One region of the Veillonella magna genome, then DNA from elsewhere that is predicted to be linked to it. Evidence: riboswitches for the same ligand, from Rfam matches in the RefSeq annotation. Region 1 holds a riboswitch; each other region holds the start of a gene.
What was found. Region 1 has a riboswitch for S-adenosylmethionine ahead of Q5873_RS08125 (MetQ/NlpA family ABC transporter substrate-binding protein). Riboswitches for the same ligand answer to the same signal wherever they lie in the genome.

Region 2: linked by a shared signal. The riboswitch ahead of metK (methionine adenosyltransferase) and the one ahead of Q5873_RS08125 (MetQ/NlpA family ABC transporter substrate-binding protein) in region 1 are both predicted to bind S-adenosylmethionine.
Region 3: linked by a shared signal. The riboswitch ahead of Q5873_RS04335 (methionine synthase) and the one ahead of Q5873_RS08125 (MetQ/NlpA family ABC transporter substrate-binding protein) in region 1 are both predicted to bind S-adenosylmethionine.
Region 4: linked by a shared signal. The riboswitch ahead of Q5873_RS00870 (YeiH family protein) and the one ahead of Q5873_RS08125 (MetQ/NlpA family ABC transporter substrate-binding protein) in region 1 are both predicted to bind S-adenosylmethionine.

What each region holds. Positions count from the first base shown of each region.
Region 1 is NZ_CAUGKU010000013.1:35,663-39,965, forward strand. Features, by position in the region: gene Q5873_RS09695 (recombinase family protein) at 1-404, shown strand, start outside; tRNA gene Q5873_RS08115 (tRNA-Lys) at 367-442, opposite strand; gene Q5873_RS08120 (SHOCT domain-containing protein) at 505-1,035, opposite strand; SAM riboswitch class I at 1,269-1,360, shown strand; gene Q5873_RS08125 (MetQ/NlpA family ABC transporter substrate-binding protein) at 1,428-2,252, shown strand; gene Q5873_RS08130 (cytidine deaminase) at 2,339-2,740, opposite strand; partial or broken gene Q5873_RS08135 (thymidine phosphorylase) at 2,828-4,111, opposite strand; gene Q5873_RS08140 (3'-5' exonuclease) at 4,154-4,303, opposite strand, start outside.
Region 2 is NZ_CAUGKU010000004.1:89,658-93,960, forward strand. Features, by position in the region: gene gmk (guanylate kinase) at 1-139, shown strand, start outside; gene rpoZ (DNA-directed RNA polymerase subunit omega) at 175-387, shown strand; gene coaBC (bifunctional phosphopantothenoylcysteine decarboxylase/phosphopantothenate--cysteine ligase CoaBC) at 440-1,621, shown strand; SAM riboswitch class I at 1,720-1,820, shown strand; gene metK (methionine adenosyltransferase) at 1,872-3,062, shown strand; gene priA (replication restart helicase PriA) at 3,216-4,303, shown strand, end outside.
Region 3 is NZ_CAUGKU010000005.1:104,020-108,322, reverse strand. Features, by position in the region: gene Q5873_RS04345 (LysE/ArgO family amino acid transporter) at 9-614, shown strand; gene Q5873_RS04340 (SGNH/GDSL hydrolase family protein) at 795-1,379, shown strand; SAM riboswitch class I at 1,769-1,863, shown strand; gene Q5873_RS04335 (methionine synthase) at 2,054-2,722, shown strand; gene Q5873_RS04330 (homocysteine S-methyltransferase family protein) at 2,872-4,303, shown strand, end outside.
Region 4 is NZ_CAUGKU010000001.1:196,093-200,395, forward strand. Features, by position in the region: tRNA gene Q5873_RS00855 (tRNA-Arg) at 216-290, opposite strand; gene Q5873_RS00860 (hypothetical protein) at 489-1,169, shown strand; gene Q5873_RS00865 (hypothetical protein) at 1,177-1,425, opposite strand; gene Q5873_RS00870 (YeiH family protein) at 1,489-2,811, opposite strand; SAM riboswitch class I at 2,986-3,095, opposite strand; gene Q5873_RS00875 (DNA topoisomerase 3) at 3,182-4,303, opposite strand, start outside.

The sequences.
Region 1 (4,303 bases):
AGTTAACCGTCGCAAAAAAGAAAATGGATAATTACCTTGATGCCATTGCCTCCGGAGTAAGCGCCGAAGGATTGAAAGATCGCATTGCGGCAGTAGACAAGGAAATTAGTGGTATAGAAAGCCGGCTATCTGAGTTACAACTAACCAGTAGAGGATTCAATGTAACGAAAGAACACATCATGTTCTTCCTAGAAAAAATAATAGCAGGCGACCTCAGAACCGAGAGCGCCCGCCGCAAAATCATTGATGCCTTTATCCGGGAAATTGTTATTTACGATGATAAAATCGAAATCTCCTATAATTACAAAAGCGAACTCCCTACACTCCCCAACGTAGAGGAAGTAGAAAGTTCGCGAATAAGCAGTGTGGTGGACCACCAGGGGTTCGAACCCTGGACACCCTGATTAAGAGTCAGGTGCTCTGCCAGCTGAGCTAGTGGTCCTCATGACATCGACTATTATATACGGAAATGCCCTGTCTTGTAAAGACCTAATTTAAACTTTTTCAAATTCTCTTTAATAGTACCGCTTTTTTCGCTTCAAACTCCTCTTCGGTTAGAATATGAAGATCATAGAGCTCCTTTAATTTTTTTAACTCTTCATATACGTCTTCCCCATCAGCCACTGATGCAGCAGACGTTAATGACGCTGAGTGTACCGTTGCCGATTCGCCTTGCTGCCCATCTATCTCAGTTGCTGCATTTGCTTTTGGTGCGATTTCTTCTGCACTGGGCAACCGTGCGTCTATCCAAGTTTTCGCATTGTCACAAACACCGCGACGCAACACATCCGTTGTAAACAAAGTCCCCTCATTCCCTTGTATGAGAAGCACTCCGTGCGTATTACTTACTGCCTTATATTCTACCGTTCGTACATCTCGATTTTGAAACGAACCGCGCATACCATACCGCCCTTGATATTCAATAGTGCCGGTAGAGGGCGTAAAAATTAATGTTATCCCGTCAATGCGACTTCCCGGTGAATATGTTTCTGCATTAGCTGCCTTTGATGATTTAAAAAAGTCAAAGAATCCCATACATACCTCCTAGCCTATATCCGCATATGCATTGCTTCCGCAAACTACGTCTATCTTACCGCTTCCAACGGCTCATCGTTTTCCCGATTTTAATTGCTTTACAACGACTTTCCCTCTTGTTACTTTTCTTAATTATATCATATTCTTTTTTAGATGTTGTAACTCTCTCTCATTTGCCTCTTTACAAACCTTAACTTTCACGATATACTACTGTCCATAGGAGAACAACATATTTTTTATCGAGAGCGATGGAGGGACTGGCCCTATGAAATCCGGCAACCATTCGATGGTGCTAATTCCTGCGGTGTAGACCGAGAGATAAACTTGTACATACAACGATGACTCGGCACACGCAGTCATCGCTTTTTTTATGAGAAAGAAGGAGGATTCCCATGAAAAAATTATTTGCTTTAGCCGCCACGGTTGTACTTGGTGGGGCCCTATTATTATCCGGTTGTGGCAGCGACAAAACCGCATCAGCCGGTGGCGATCAGAAACAAGTAACCTTAACTATCGGAGCATCTCCGGTGCCCCATGCTGAAATTTTAGAGCAAGTAAAACCAATTCTTGCTAAAGAAGGCATCAACTTAAAAGTAATTGAATTTACTGATTATGTAAAACCGAATATGGCTCTTAACGATAAAGAGCTGGATGCCAACTTCTTCCAGCATGTACCGTACATGGAAAAATTTGCCAAAGAACACAATGAAAACTTAGCATCTGCCGGTTCCGTTCATGTCGAACCGATGGGCGTATACTCGTCTAAGATCAAAGATTTGAAAGAGTTGCCGGACGGTGCTAAAGTAGCCATTCCTAATGATCCTACTAACGGTGGTCGCGCACTTCTTCTCTTGCAAAAAGCCGGCCTCATTTCCTTAAAGGATCCCAAAAATATTACGGCTACTAAAGAAGATGTAGTAGACAACAAGAAAAATCTTCAGTTTGTAGAATTAGAAGCTGCACAATTGCCGCGTAGTCTTGATGATGTAACGGTTGCTGTTATCAACACCAACTTTGCATTGGAAGCCAACCTTAATCCGTTGAAAGATGCACTTGCCTTGGAAGATAAAGATTCCCCGTACGCTAATATCGTAGCTGTACGCAGCGGTGACCAAGATCGTCCGGAAATTAAAAAATTAATGGCTGCACTCCAGTCTCCGGAAGTAAAGAAATTCATCGAAGACAAATACAAAGGTGCTATTTTACCGGCCTTCTAAGGTCTTACCGGTAAATTCACACGTAAAATAAAAAGAAGCTGTAATGAAACGAGTGAAACATCTCATTTCGTTACAGCTTCTTCTTTTTATTGCTTATTCTGTTTTATATCCTTTGCCGTAAATGAAAGGGGCAACAACTCTTCCGCCGTGTATGTTGCTACACGTCCCTCCATATTTGCTAAGATAATATACGGAATTGCAAATTCACTGATTACCTGTCGACAAGCTCCGCACGGTGCACACACATCCGGCGTATCCGCAATAACCGCCAATGCCTTGAAACGTGTATGCCCATCGGCTACAGACTTGTAGATAGCTGTCCGTTCCGCACAATTTGTAAGACCAAACGATGCATTTTCAATATTACAGCCGCCATAAATCGCACCCGATTCCGTCAACACCGCCGCACCTACGGGAAAGTGTGAATACGGTACATATGCTTGTTCGCGTGACATTCTTGCCTGCCGCAGCAATTCATCGCTATCTATCTCTTTTGATAACCCGTCAGCTACTTGTCCTTCCCTTATATCTTGCCCTCGATCAAATCGTTCAACGCCATCTTTCGTAACACGTGCCAAAATCAATGGCGCCCGTTGTACAGGTGTATCGCCGATAGTTACCGCCGCCGCGTACCGCTTGCACGCATCCACTAATCCTTCCTTAGAATCCGAAGTCAGCTTCGCCAGCGCTTCACCGGCCTGAACAGCATCGCCTATCTTTTTCAAGACATATATGCCCGCCCGATAGTTAATGGTATCTCCCTTGTTAAGTCGACCGGCACCAAGATGAACAGCGGAAAGACCGATTGCTTCCGCATCCATGTGTGTCACATACCCATTGCTAGATGCGTACACATATGCTTCATGCGCAGTTGTTACCGCTTCCTTTGTTTCGACGGCGAACACATCGCCCCCTTGCGCTTCTATCATGGCCGCCAATTTTTCTAACCCGCTACCATCGCTCAGTGCATTTTTCACCTTAACTTGACACTCTTCATAGCTTCCTTTGCCGCATAGATAGAGCATATTCGCTGCGATCAGCAATGCTTCTTCCGTTAAATCGGCCGGTCCCTTACCTCGCAATGTGGCAATGACCTCGCGCATTTCATTTGCGTTACCTACCGCCTGTCCCAACGGGCAATCCATATCTGTCAATAACGCTACGGTACGACGTCCGTTAGCTTCACCAATATGTACCATTAAACGTGCCAAAGCCAAGCCATCATCAACGGTTTTCATAAATGCGCCGCTTCCGACCTTAACATCCAACAGAATGGCATCACTACCGGAAGCCAGCTTTTTACTCATCACCGAGGATGCAATGAGAGGCATACTGTCTACCGTTCCGATAACATCACGCAACGCATATAATTTTTTATCCGCCGGTGCCAGCGTATCGGATTGACCCACAATACTAACACCTATGGTATTTACAATACGAAAGAATTCATCTTGCGCCAACGCAATGCGTACGTGAGGAATAGATTCCATCTTATCAATGGTGCCTCCTGTATGCCCAAGACCGCGACCGGACATTTTAGCCACCTTGCCACCGCAGGCTGCCACCAACGGGCCAACAATAAAAGTCGTCTTATCACCGACACCGCCGGTGCTATGTTTATCGACTTTAATACCATCAATCGCCGACAAATCAACCATCGTTCCCGACTCGGCCATAGCCTTGGTAAGAGCCGCCGTTTCTTCATCTGTCATTCCCTGAAAGTAGATAGCCATCAGCATAGCGCTCATCTGATATTCCTCAATTTCGCCGGCTACGTATGCGTGTATCATGTAGCAAATTTCCTCTGCTGACAACGCCTCCCCGTCACGTTTTTTTATCAGTAAATCATACATATGCATTATTATCACCTCTACTAACCACAGGTACGTACTATGCCTGTCTTAAAAGAAAGACATCTGCTCGCCCACATCCTTGGCCTGCTGTTGTGCTCGTTTTTCTTCCGTCACAAAGCTTTCACGCTCCAACTTAATAGCATGCAACAATGCTTCCATAGAATCTACGCCTCGCTCCTTGGCCGCTGCAACGGCTAC
Region 2 (4,303 bases), on a different contig from region 1:
TTACGACTATATTGTAGTAAATGATGTATTAGAGGATGCTGTGGAAAAAGTGGCCTCTATTTTACGCGCAGAAACGTGTAAGATAAAACGCAATAAAGAAAAGATTCAGGATATTTACAAAAATTATACGAATGACTAACCGTGTAGGTAATTTATGGAAGAGGTGTTGCAGTTATGATGGTAAAACCGCTATTAAAAGATTTGGAAAAACATGTGGATAGTAAATATACGTTAGTTACATTGGCCGCTAAACGCGCACGGGAATTAACCGATGGCGATCCGGCTCTGGTGAATGATGTAGATTCCGATAAACCGGTTTCTGTAGCGTTACATGAAATCGCAGAAAATAAAATCGGGTTTGCCCGCATTAAGGATGGCATTAAATAAGAACGTTATAAATACCGGTATCATACCGGTATTTTCTATAGGAGCAGAGGCGATGAAGAACAAGCATATTATTGTAGGGGTATCGGGAGGAATTGCAGCCTATAAAGCTGTGGAAGTGGTAAGTCGTTTGCGTAAGTTAGGGGCGGAAGTAAAGGTAGTGATGACGGAAAATGCTACTAAATTTGTTTCTCCTATGACCTTCGGCGAGATTAGTGGGCATCCGGTAGCTGTAAAGATGTTTGAAGATGTTCATGATTGGAATGTCGAACACATTGCGTTGGCTACATGGGCAGATGCTTATGTGGTGGCTCCGGCAACAGCTAATGTAATCGGTAAAATCGCCTCCGGTATTGCGGACGATATGTTAACTACGCAAATTATGGCTACACAGGCACCGGTCTTTCTTTGTCCGGCTATGAATACAAATATGTATTTGAATCCAATTACGCAACGCAATATGAACACATTGCGTCAATTGGGGTACCATATATTAGAAGCTGCCAGCGGATCGTTGGCTTGCGGAACCAGTGGTATTGGTCGATTACCGGAACCGGTGGATATTGTGAAATGGTTACAATTTCATCTTATGAAAACAGATTTGTTAAAAGGAAAAACTGTGGTTGTAACAGCCGGTGGCACACAGGAAGCTATTGATCCGGTACGATTCATTAGTAATAAATCCAGCGGAAAAATGGGATATGCTATTGCCGAACAGGCTGCGTTAGCCGGTGCGCGTACAATCTTGGTATCGGCGCCGACTCATCTTGAGGTTCCGTATGGTGTGCAGTTTGTGCCTGTTCAGTCGGCGTGTGATATGCAGCAACAGGTAGAAGCAGTATATGAAGAGTGTGATGCGGTTATTATGGCAGCCGCAGTGGCGGATTTCCGCGTGGCTGAGGCAGCAGAGCAAAAGATAAAAAAGATGGAGCATATGTCTTTGGATTTGGTAAAAAATCCGGATATCTTAAAGGGGCTGGGAGAGAAGAAAACGCATCAAAAGCTTATTGGTTTTGCAGCAGAAACTAATGACGTTATCGAATACGGCCGTGCAAAAGTGCGTAATAAAAACTTAGATATGCTTGTAGCCAATGATGTAAGTAAGGAAAATGCTGGCTTTAATGTGGATACTAATGAAGTTACATTTATTTATCCTGGTGAGCAGATTACTAATCTGCCACTTATGAGTAAGCAAGATGTGGCAAAGCGAATTATTGCAGCCGTAGCTGAATTATAGTAAAAAGATATATTACATTGTGGCCTTGGCAGAATCATACTTTTGTAGTATAATATGCGAGGTAACAAAAGTTACTACAGTTAAATTAGAAATGATATGACTCATCAAGAGTAGTGGAGGGAAAGGCCCAATGAAGCTACAGCAACCATTCTGTGAAGAAAAGGTGCTAATTCCGACGGTAACAGCCGAAAGATGGGGTTTAGGTTCCTCATCTTATTGATGAGGAATTTTTTTATTGGAGGTAAGATGAATGGCTGAAAAACACGTATTTTTCACGTCCGAATCCGTTACGGAAGGTCATCCTGATAAAATCGCTGACCAGATTTCCGATGCGGTATTGGATGCTATTTTAGCTAAAGATCCGACTGCGCATGTTGCTTGCGAAACGTTGGTAACAACCGGACAGGTACATGTAGTAGGTGAAATTTCTACAAATTGCTATGTGGACATTAATCATATTGTTCGTGAAACAATCCGTGAAATTGGATATACTCGCGCTAAATTTGGATTTGACTGCGATACTTGCGGCGTTAATGTAGCTATTGACGAACAATCCGCCGATATTGCCATGGGTGTTGATGAAGCTTTGGAAACCCGCCAAGGCGGTCAGGATAAGTTTGATAAAATTGGTGCCGGCGACCAAGGTATGATGTTCGGTTATGCAACTAATGAAACCGAAGAATTCATGCCGATGCCGATTGCGTTGGCTCATCGTTTATCTCGTCAGTTGACGAAGGTGCGCAAAGATGGAACTCTTAATTATCTTCGTCCGGATGGTAAAACGCAGGTAACTGTTGAATATGTTGACGGTGTACCGAAGCGCATTGAAACAATCGTAATTTCTACGCAGCATGGTCCGGAAGTAACGCGTGAACAGATTGAAGCAGATTTGAAGAAGTATGTAATTGCCCCGGTATTGCCGGAAGGCTTTGTTGATGAAAATACGAAATTCTTTATTAACCCAACGGGACGTTTTGTTATTGGCGGACCGCAGGGGGATGCAGGATTAACAGGTCGTAAGATTATTGTTGATACCTATGGTGGTATGGCTCGTCACGGTGGCGGTGCTTTCTCCGGTAAGGATCCTACAAAGGTTGACCGTAGTGCTGCTTATGCGGCTCGTTATGTGGCAAAGAATATCGTTGCTGCCGGTTTGGCAGATAAATGTGAAATTCAGATTGCCTATGCTATTGGTGTAGCACAGCCGGTTTCCATCATGGTAGAAACGTTTGGTACCGGTAAAATTTCCGAAGAACGCATTGGAGAATTGGTGCGTAAACATTTTGACCTTCGCCCGGCAGGGATTATCGAAATGCTCAACTTGCTTCGCCCGATTTATCGTCAGACGGCGGCATACGGTCACTTCGGTCGTACCGATATCGATCTTCCTTGGGAAGAAACTGACAAAGCGGATATCCTTCGTCAGGAAGCAGGACTTTAATTGGATAGCTTGAGGATTGATTCATAAACCTTAAGTGAAGATGTAATAATGGATGCTTTTACCTTCTTGTAATATAGAGAATGGTGAGGCATCCATTTTTCAATTACTAACGGAAATGGTATAATCAAAAGAAGTGACTAAGGAGGTGCTACGGTGCGATTAGCAGAAGTTATTGTCAATAGACCGGCTAAACAGTTGAACAAGCCCTTTACTTATGAAGTGCCGGATGCACTTGGCGTGATACCCGTTGGGACGCGCGTTGCCATACCATTGGGGCGCGGTAAAGAAGAGGGGATTATTGTTGGTTATGCGCCGGAAACAGTGGCTCTTAATTTTACGGTTAAGCCTATTCTCTCCGTACTCGATAAAACACCTTGGTTTACACCGGAGATGCTGGCTACCGCAAAAAGGCTCAGCCATCATTATCTTTGCTCCTATCCTGATGCACTTCGCTTATTTACCATTGATAAAAAAGAATTAAAAAGCTATGAGCGGCCTAAGGTCGCTTGGTTATATCCCGAGTCATTTCTTACCGTGGAATCTATACCGGCTCGAAAAAAGAGACAACGTGAAGCAGTGGCATATTTGTTGTCCGTTGGCGGAGCTTCCTATGATATGCTTAAAGAGCAAGGATTCTCATTAGCTATCATTAAACAAGTATCGGAGCTTAGTGGGGTACGTCGTGAAGAAAAATACCGACACACGCATACGGATTACGATGCTCGAGAAATACCGGATATACCGTTAACAAATGCACAAGTAAAGGTATATGCGCCGATTCATGATGCGATTATTCATCGGAGATTTAGTCCATTTTTGCTTCACGGGGTAACAGGCAGCGGTAAGACACAGGTATATATAAAGGCAGCGGCAGCCTGTGTGGCGGAAAATCGTATAGCCGTTATTTTAGTGCCGGAAATCATGCTGACGGATCAAATTGTTACTCGTTTTGTAGAAGCTTTCGGTGACGAAGTAGTTGTTTTTCATAGCAAGCTGACAATTAGCGAGCGCTATAATAATTGGGAGCGATTACGTCGTAAGGATAGTCATATCATCATCGGCGCACGTTCAGCGGTATTTGCACCGACTGATGATATCGGCCTTATCGTAGTTGATGAAGAACACGATGGATCATATAAGCAAGAAGACATGGTTAGATATCATGCGCGGCAGGTTGCTTTATGGCGCGCAGAAAGCAACAGCTGTCCTGTTATTTTAGGATCGGCCACGCCGTCGGTAGA
Region 3 (4,303 bases), on a different contig from region 1:
TGTGGACTATGTATTATTATGTACAAGGTTTTTTATTAGGCTTAGCATCGATGGCGCCAATCGGCATGCAAAATATTTTTTTGATTAACACAGCGTTAACGCAGCGTATATATCGTATTGTACAAATAGTACTTATTGTTACCGCCTTTGATCTTTCCTTATCACTGTCGGCGTTTTTTGGTATCGGTTGGTTATTAGACGCGGTTCCGTGGGCAAAGCTGATTCTTTTATTGGGCGGAGGTGCGCTGGTCGTTGTTATGGGCGTGGCTTTACTCCGTGCGCGAGGACAATTGGAAGGCGCCGATGTAGATATTCCTTTAACAAAAGTAATCGCTATGGCGGGTCTTGTTACCTGGTGCAATCCGCAGGCTATCTTGGATACAAGTATGATGCTCGGAGCGGTGCGCGCCTCCATAGGGCCGGCGGAAGCTGATTATTTTGTAGGCGGTTTTGCTACGGCCACCATCGTATGGTTTGTAGGATTAGCCTCTATTGTGCGCAGTGTTGCATCGTATATTAACAGCACGGTATTGACCTGTGTCAATCGGTTATGCGGCACTTTTATTGTCGTGTACGGGGCCTATTTATTGTGGAAAGGAATCGAGCTGCTTTAACAGGATATGTAGTCGGTTACTACAACTATGTACTGACAAATACGTACTGAGAGTACGCCGTTAATTTATAAAGGGGCGGTGTCGCAACGTACTTTCGAGTTAGCCGTAGAATACCATCGGGTGATAGGATAGTAGTAGGTGATTGAATGTAGCATATAATGACAAAGGAGGCAACGCGCTATGCAGATACTTTTTTTAGGTGATAGCTTGACCAGAGGCTACGATGTGCCGTACGGGCAAGGTTGGGTAGAATTGCTAGAGAAAAAATTATATCCGCACACCTGTTATAATGCCGGCGTGGATGGTGCCAGCCTACAGGCGATTACACTTTTGTGGGAGCGATATCGCACGCAGTCTTCTTTTGGAGCGGTATGGGTAATGGGTGGAACCAATGACATTTTACAAGGACGAACCGCTGATGATTGTTTGCGAAAACTAAAATCATTGATTGAGATGATACAAACTGATACGAAGAAGCGGATACCGATTATTGTTGGCTTGCCCTTACCGATAGAAGGGGGACTCGATGAGGAAGAGAAAGTTATGGATGACTATGCGACTAAACTGGAAGCATATTGTCGAGAGCAAGATCTTCCGTATGTTGATTTTTATGGACCACTCAAAGAAGCACTCCGGCAAGGCAAAGGAATTTTTGCCGGTGATGTACATCCTAATGCGCGAGGCTATGCAATGATGTATGAGATAGCTCGCCCCGTCATGGAGTTTGTGTTGGCACATAATAAAAGGCATTTAGCGACTACGTAATAGAGAATACATTTGATAAGGGTGCGATGGCATTCATAAAGTTCGAAAGATGACTGATTAAATCGAAAAATTTAAATATTTTTTTGCATTTGGGTATTGAAATCCTTCGATATGGGTGTTATAATGTAACCACAACAGGGAAGTGAGAATGAGTTACAAACTTAAATCTCAACATCTTGTTACTCTTTATCCCGGAGTGATGGAGATGGCTACCTGTTAAAACCTCTAAATACCTATACCTAATCGTGAGTACAATTGTTGTACGAACACGCGGAGCCGCATCCTCCCTAAGTGCGGCTCCGTTTTTTTTGAAATAAATTTCTTGACATTCTTCATCATTCAAGGTATCCTTATTGCTAACGATATACATCGACTGTAAATTTCATATGACCTTATCAAGAGAGACCGAGGGAATTGGCCCAATGACGTCCGGCAACCGGCAAGGCACGGTGCTACATCCAACAGTCTTACTGACAGATAAGGAATCAGCCCCTATCTGTGTGGATAGGGGCTTTTATTTTGTCAACAATAGGTAGTTAAGCGTAGTGACGGTTAATGGCAATGTGTATGTGTTGGCAGAGTAACTGTGATAGGTATGATTGAAGTAAATGGTATTCGGTGTAATCGCAATAAGAATTTGGTAAAGAAGAGAGATTGGGAATAGAGGAGTAGGTATGGCAATTTTTAATGGACGCTTACCGGTGATAGAAGAAAAAGAAGTACGACGGTATGCCGGCTTACAACGAGCTGAGGATTTTCCCGAACAGTATGTGAAGGAGGCTTGTTTGGAAGTACAGCTGGAGGCAGTACCGCGCGGGATATATCGTGAGTATGCATATGATGCGGCTACCGGTACGATTCAATCGGATCCGCCGCTCGTGGTTGAAGGTAGCAGTATTCGTAAGCATTTGGCTTCGTCAGTGCGAGTCGCCGTGATGGGGGTGACCATTGGAGACGGTGTGGAGCGGCGCAGTGCAGCACTATTTAAAGAAGGTAATTATACGGTAGGTCTTTTGGTTGATGCGGCAGCAACGACTGCCGTAGAGCAGGTGGCAGATCAAATTAATGATTTGATTGTAAAAGCGGCGGCTGCCGGTGGCTATACGACAACATGGCGGTTTAGCCCCGGATATGGAAATTGGCCACTGGATGTACAACCGGCGTTAGCTGCGATTATCGGAGCGGAAGAAATAGGTCTTACCGTTACCGATACGTGCATGTTGTTTCCCCGTAAATCAGTGACAGCTATCATTGGTTATATGCCTGGCGGTGCTACATTACAAACAAAGCGAGGATGCACTTCATGTGGTCAACGGGACTGTCCGTCGCGGAAGAAACCGTAATGAAATATATTGAAATAGTGTATATGGTGCAGTATTGATGAGGACTTGATGATAGGCGCGTGCATTGTTTTGGTAACGCGGTGTAGGTATAGTGTGAATAACCGGTAATAAGAAAGTATTCACATGTGAATATAGAAAAGAGGTAAGCAATGTTTATTTTTGACGGTGCTATGGGTACCATGTTACAACAGGCAGGACTGAAAGAGGGGGCCTGTCCGGAATTAATGAGTGTGGATAGACCGGAAATTGTAGAAGCTATCCACAGTGAATATTTGGCAAGCGGCAGTGATATTGTGACGACAAATACGTTCGGTGCTTGTCGATTAAAGCTGGCCGATTATGGTTTGGCACATCGAGTTAAGGAAATTAATCATGCTGCCGTGGCAGCAGCAAAGCGGGCCATCGCTAATATAAAGCCGACGGCGCAGGTAGCCGGTTCTATGGGACCGACAGGAACGTTTATTGCTCCGTTAGGGCAAATGACATTTGATGATATTTATGAAACCTACCGTGAACAGGCGGATGCTTTAATTGAAGCCGGTGTGGATTATATTCTTATAGAAACTATTATAGATATTCAAGAAATGCGCGCCGCCTTATTAGCAGCGCGTGATGCGAGAGAGGCAGCAGGTGCTGATGACAGGGTAAAAATTATTTGCCAATTCTCCTTTAGTGAAGACGGGAGAACGATTACCGGTACTACACCGGAAGCAGCGGCCATTTTAATGGAAGCGATGGGGGCTGATGTAGTGGGGATTAATTGTTCTCTCGGACCGGAGAAATTAATTCCTTTGTTGCAGAAAATGGCAACGGTAACCAATCTGCCTCTTAGCGTACAGCCTAATGCGGGGATGCCGGTATTGGTAAATAAGAAAACTATCTTCCCTTTATCGCCGGAAGATATGGCATCTTACGTAGGTGATTTAATTGAAGCCGGCGCATCGTATATAGGGGCTTGTTGTGGTAGTACGCCGGATCATATTCGCGCTATTGCCGAGGCGGCGATAGCCCATGGGCCGTCTAGTAGAACAGAGGTGGAACCGTTTACGGTATTTACCAGTCGTACTCAGGTTGTTCGTGTAGGTCACAAGGAAGCACCTATTATTATTGGTGAACGCATTAATCCTACGGGACGCAAGGTATTGGCAAAGGAAATTAAAGACGGAAATTTTGCAATGGTAAAGCGCGATGCATTAGCGCAAGTCGCGGCCGGTGCACATGTGTTGGATGTAAACATGGGCGTACCCGGTATTGATCAAGCCGAAGCGATGCAGCATGCCATTAGCGAATTGACCATGCTCGTCGATGTGCCATTATCTATTGATACTCTTGATGCCAAGGCATTAGAAGCTGGCTTGAAAGCGTATCCGGGACGACCGCTGATTAATTCGGTAAATGCGGAACCGGAACAACTCGCAGCAGTATTGCCGTTGGCTAAACGATATGGAGCAGCTCTTTTATGCTTACCGTTGGGAAAAGGTGATTTACCGGCAACGGCGGAAGCTCGGATAGAATTGATTAAAGAAATTACTTTGGAAGCGTATCGGTATGGTTTGCGTCCGCAGGATTTATTATTGGATC
Region 4 (4,303 bases), on a different contig from region 1:
ATATACTATCGAACATTTACTCCCATCACCGGCATCAAAACAACTAGAAAGATGTAGCAAAGCCGCGACAAAATATCATAAAAATAAAAAATGGCCTGAAGATCTAAAACATCTCCGAACCACTTCTTATATCCATATAAGACAAAGGAGCTGTAATGAAATATGAGTAAAAACTCAATTTCATTACAGCCCCTTTATCATATTTGTATTCGCTATGGTGCGCCTAGCAGGATTCGAACCTGCGCACCCGGTTCCGGAGACCGGTGCTCTATCCCCTGAGCTATAGGCGCATATCTACCATAGAAGTATACCAAGGAAATAGGTACCCTGTCAAATAAAGGCCATTCATGACCTTTCCCTCTTTTTCTTATCTTACTTGACCACAGGTTCTTAACACTACTTTCATTCTATGCTACACTCAAACTATATTAAGAAGTTAGTAGCTGTTATAAAAAATTGCCAATGATTTATTTGAAAGGGAGAGTATTATGAAATCTATACGCCTATGTTCTACGATTCTCGGAGCTACACTGCTCTTTAGTACATTTTCTGCATCTACTGTCGCTTCCAGCACTACCAGCAATACTATTTCATTAACTACAGAAACCACATCTGCTACAGAGAGTCAAACCACTAATTATACGTACGAAGAAGCCATACATACATTTCATATGATTCCGGCAACACCACTTCCGCCCGTTTCCGAGAGTATACCCGAAGTCAATGAAATCATAGGCAGTGTCATAGATCACAACAATCCTAATGTGTTGTTATTAGACTCCTATGAATCATCCCAGCCCGACAGTTTATCTGCCAATGATATTGTCGCACAATTTAGACTACTTGATAAATCTCTGGTTTCTTCGTTCACCATTAAAAACCAAAAGCCTAACCTTATATATTGTGCCACATTATCTGTAACAGCTATACAATATAAAAATGGTGAAAGATTTCTATCTCCTTCACCATTTTTCTTCCGTTATATTTCCAATAAAGATTATTTTGAATATCTAACGCACGATGATATTGTCACTGCAAGCCCGACAGATCCCATCGCCCTGAACCAAATGACCTGGAGAAAAGCGCCGGTAGGCACTCGCATCGATCAAGCTTTGCGCCTTCTTTTTTCGTTGCGCAAAGATTCCCAACCAAGCCAACCACAGAATTAGTTTTCCTTTACAAAAATCCCCATCGCCGTTGGTATTCTACATTCAATGAAAACTCCGTATCCGTGAACCCTTGTTGTCGTAAACGATCTTTCACATCTTCTCCTTCACCATCATAGATAACAGCATGCCAAGAGCTTTCCGCATCAGCTATAACAAACCGATGTTGCTTGGCAAAGTGACGCAGGCGTTCCCGCACAACCGAAGAAGCGGTAGCTGCCGGTGTTAATGTAATTTTTATAGCAATCAATGAAGTCATATGCGCACCTCCTCATAGTAACCAATACATTCATAGTTCACACGTACGCAGTATCGCAATATATTACAGCTGTAGCCAAAAATTCTGAAAAACTTGTGTCGATAACAGATAGCCTAACGGTACATTGATGGCCACACCGATAGCAAATGCAAACAAGGGTTTATATCCTATCTTCGTTAAGTCGCGAAGACGTGTAGTAAGGCCAATGCTTAAGAACGTTAAAACAAAGAACCAGCCACGTAATTCCTTGAGCGCTGCCAATACGGTTTTACTGTAAGCTGTCCCCGTACTGCTATCAAGTCCGGTTAGTACCAATGAGGTAACAATGGATGCCACAAAAAAGCCAATAATAAATTTGGGAAAGCGTCGCCAAATTTCTTTTTTGTCGATGTGTTCACTGTCTTTTACTTGCTTACGTTCCCACAATGTTACGGAAAGAATGGCCACCAAGAAGGCCCATACGCCGACAAACATATCGCGGCCCACCACCTTCATCAAGGTAAATGCCCGCACCGCAGCTTCATGACCGATTGTCTCAGCCGCTGCAAAGCCGGCAGCATCAGCAAATTCCGACGTACCGATCCAAGCACCGGCTACACCGGGATGAAGCCCCAATGCTTTTGCTGCTGCCGGAAGAGCAAAGATCATAACGACGGCCCATACAATAACTAAGGAAATTGCTACCGATACATGTTCCTGTCGGGCGCGGCATGCACCGCCGATAGCAATGGAGCCGGATACGCCGCATATAGATCCGCCGGCACCAAGGCACGCTGCAAACCGTTTATCCAAGCCAAACAGCTTCGTTGCTGCTAAATAAATACTTCCAAAGGTAACAACCGAAACAATAAGTGCTTGTCCCATAGCGGCCGGACCGGCTTGCAATATAATTGTAAAGGGCAAGGTCGCACCCATGAGTACAATGCCGGTTTTTACATAATACTCGGTGCGCAGTGCATCGCTGAGCCATGCCGGTAATCGCACCAGATTACTGAGAATAAGTCCGACCACAAGTGCTAATAAAGGTCCTTCCAGTTGTGCGGCCTTTATCCAAGTATGAGATGCCAATACCGTAACGACGACCGCCAGTACATATAATGCCGTAAAGCTGCCGATAAAACGCCGGCTGCCAAAGCCAAGATAGTACGCCCCCACCGTAATTACGGCAGCCAATACTATATATAACCGCAGAATGGATGCCCAACCATTTTGTATAATTTGCCCCAGCTGTTCCCAGCTTTGCCATGGCGTTACCTTAAAACGAATCCAGGACGTTATATCTCCCAGTCCGCCGTAAAACAAAAGTGTTAATAGGGCAATGAACCCCAAGCCAATAACAATGGCCCAACTGTCTTCCTTTTTGTGCCAACGATATTTTCTTTCCATATGCAAACCTCTCTTTTTTCTCAATACTACCTTTATGCGGAGTACTACGCGATGACCGGTACGGTCTTTTGGCGGTCCCTCCCCCAAGGGACCATCCCATGTATTACGGTACATTTTTGCTAAGAATATACATAAAGAAAACACCCGCCTTCCTCAGACGGGTGTCTCTCACCTCACTCATCTTTCAGAAAACTCTGCCGGATGTAGCACCGCTTCAATGAATATACTCATCGCCGGTTGCTGTAGCTTCTACGGGCCGTTCCCTCCACTACTCTTGATGAAATCCTATGCAATTTTAATTCCTATAATACATGTAAGAATTCTTGTGCTCTATCTTACACCGAGTCATTACGATTGTCAACTTCTTTTTTCATTTCTTTCCGACATACACGCTAGGCTGACCATCCACATCGGCGCAGCTTGTACGACACTGTTCGGTATTGCTGCAAATCCAACGTTTACGCGTTCCTTCTCCGGCAGCCACAAAATATCCTGTCTTACACCGCGGACATACATAGCCCTTCGCCTTGGCATCGACCAGCTGTGCATCATTCGGTTGCCAATCAAATGTGGTGTTCGCTCCTCCCGTACCGTCATTGTCGCGAGGCATTCCGTCATCACCGACACCTGCCGTATACCGACATTTTGGAAAATCACTGCACCCAAAGAAGGTGCCGAACTTACCTTGTCGCCGTACTAAATGACCTGTACCGCAGCGTGGACAGGGGATATCCGAATGGGGCTGTTCCTCACGATGACTGCCCTGTCTGTCAGTAGTCATCGTATTTCTTTCAATCGTGCGGGTGGTAGTTTCCATGGGCACCCCATAGCCGCCGGGCATAGTCGATCCTGCTACATTGATTCCCTCATTTGCTTTGTTGATAAGCCTCGTTAAAAATTGCACTTGATCGCGCAAAAACGCATCTAATGTCCCCTTGCCATCACTCATATCTGCCAAACGTTCTTCCCATATCGCGGTTTCATCGGGGTACAACATTTCATCCGGTAATGCATCTACCAACATATAGCCCAGCTCTGTCGGCTGCAATACTTTTTTCTTGCCGCTTTCCCGCATGAACTTACGGCTGATAAGCTCACCGATAATAGTGGCCCTCGTTGCTTCCGTACCAATGCCGGATACCGCTTTAAGCTGCTTTTTCAGTTCGTCGTTGCGCACATATTTGTGAATTTCCTTCATCGCTTGTAGCAAAGTGGACGATGTAAAACGTGTAGGCGGTTTCGTCTGTTTCTTATCGATAGCCGTGTTCTCTACCGTTACCGTATCGCCTTTTTTCACACGCGGCAGTTCATGACTTTCACCGTGACCTTCATGAGTATCATCGTCATCACTACGACCGTCACCGGTATCTTGATCGCCGGCAGTCTCTTTTTCTCCCGACTTGGCGGTCTTCTTTGTCGTACGCTGAAAGAGTGCCTTCCATCCCATGTCGAGCACCACATGACCGGACGCCACAAATTCTTCGCCCACTTG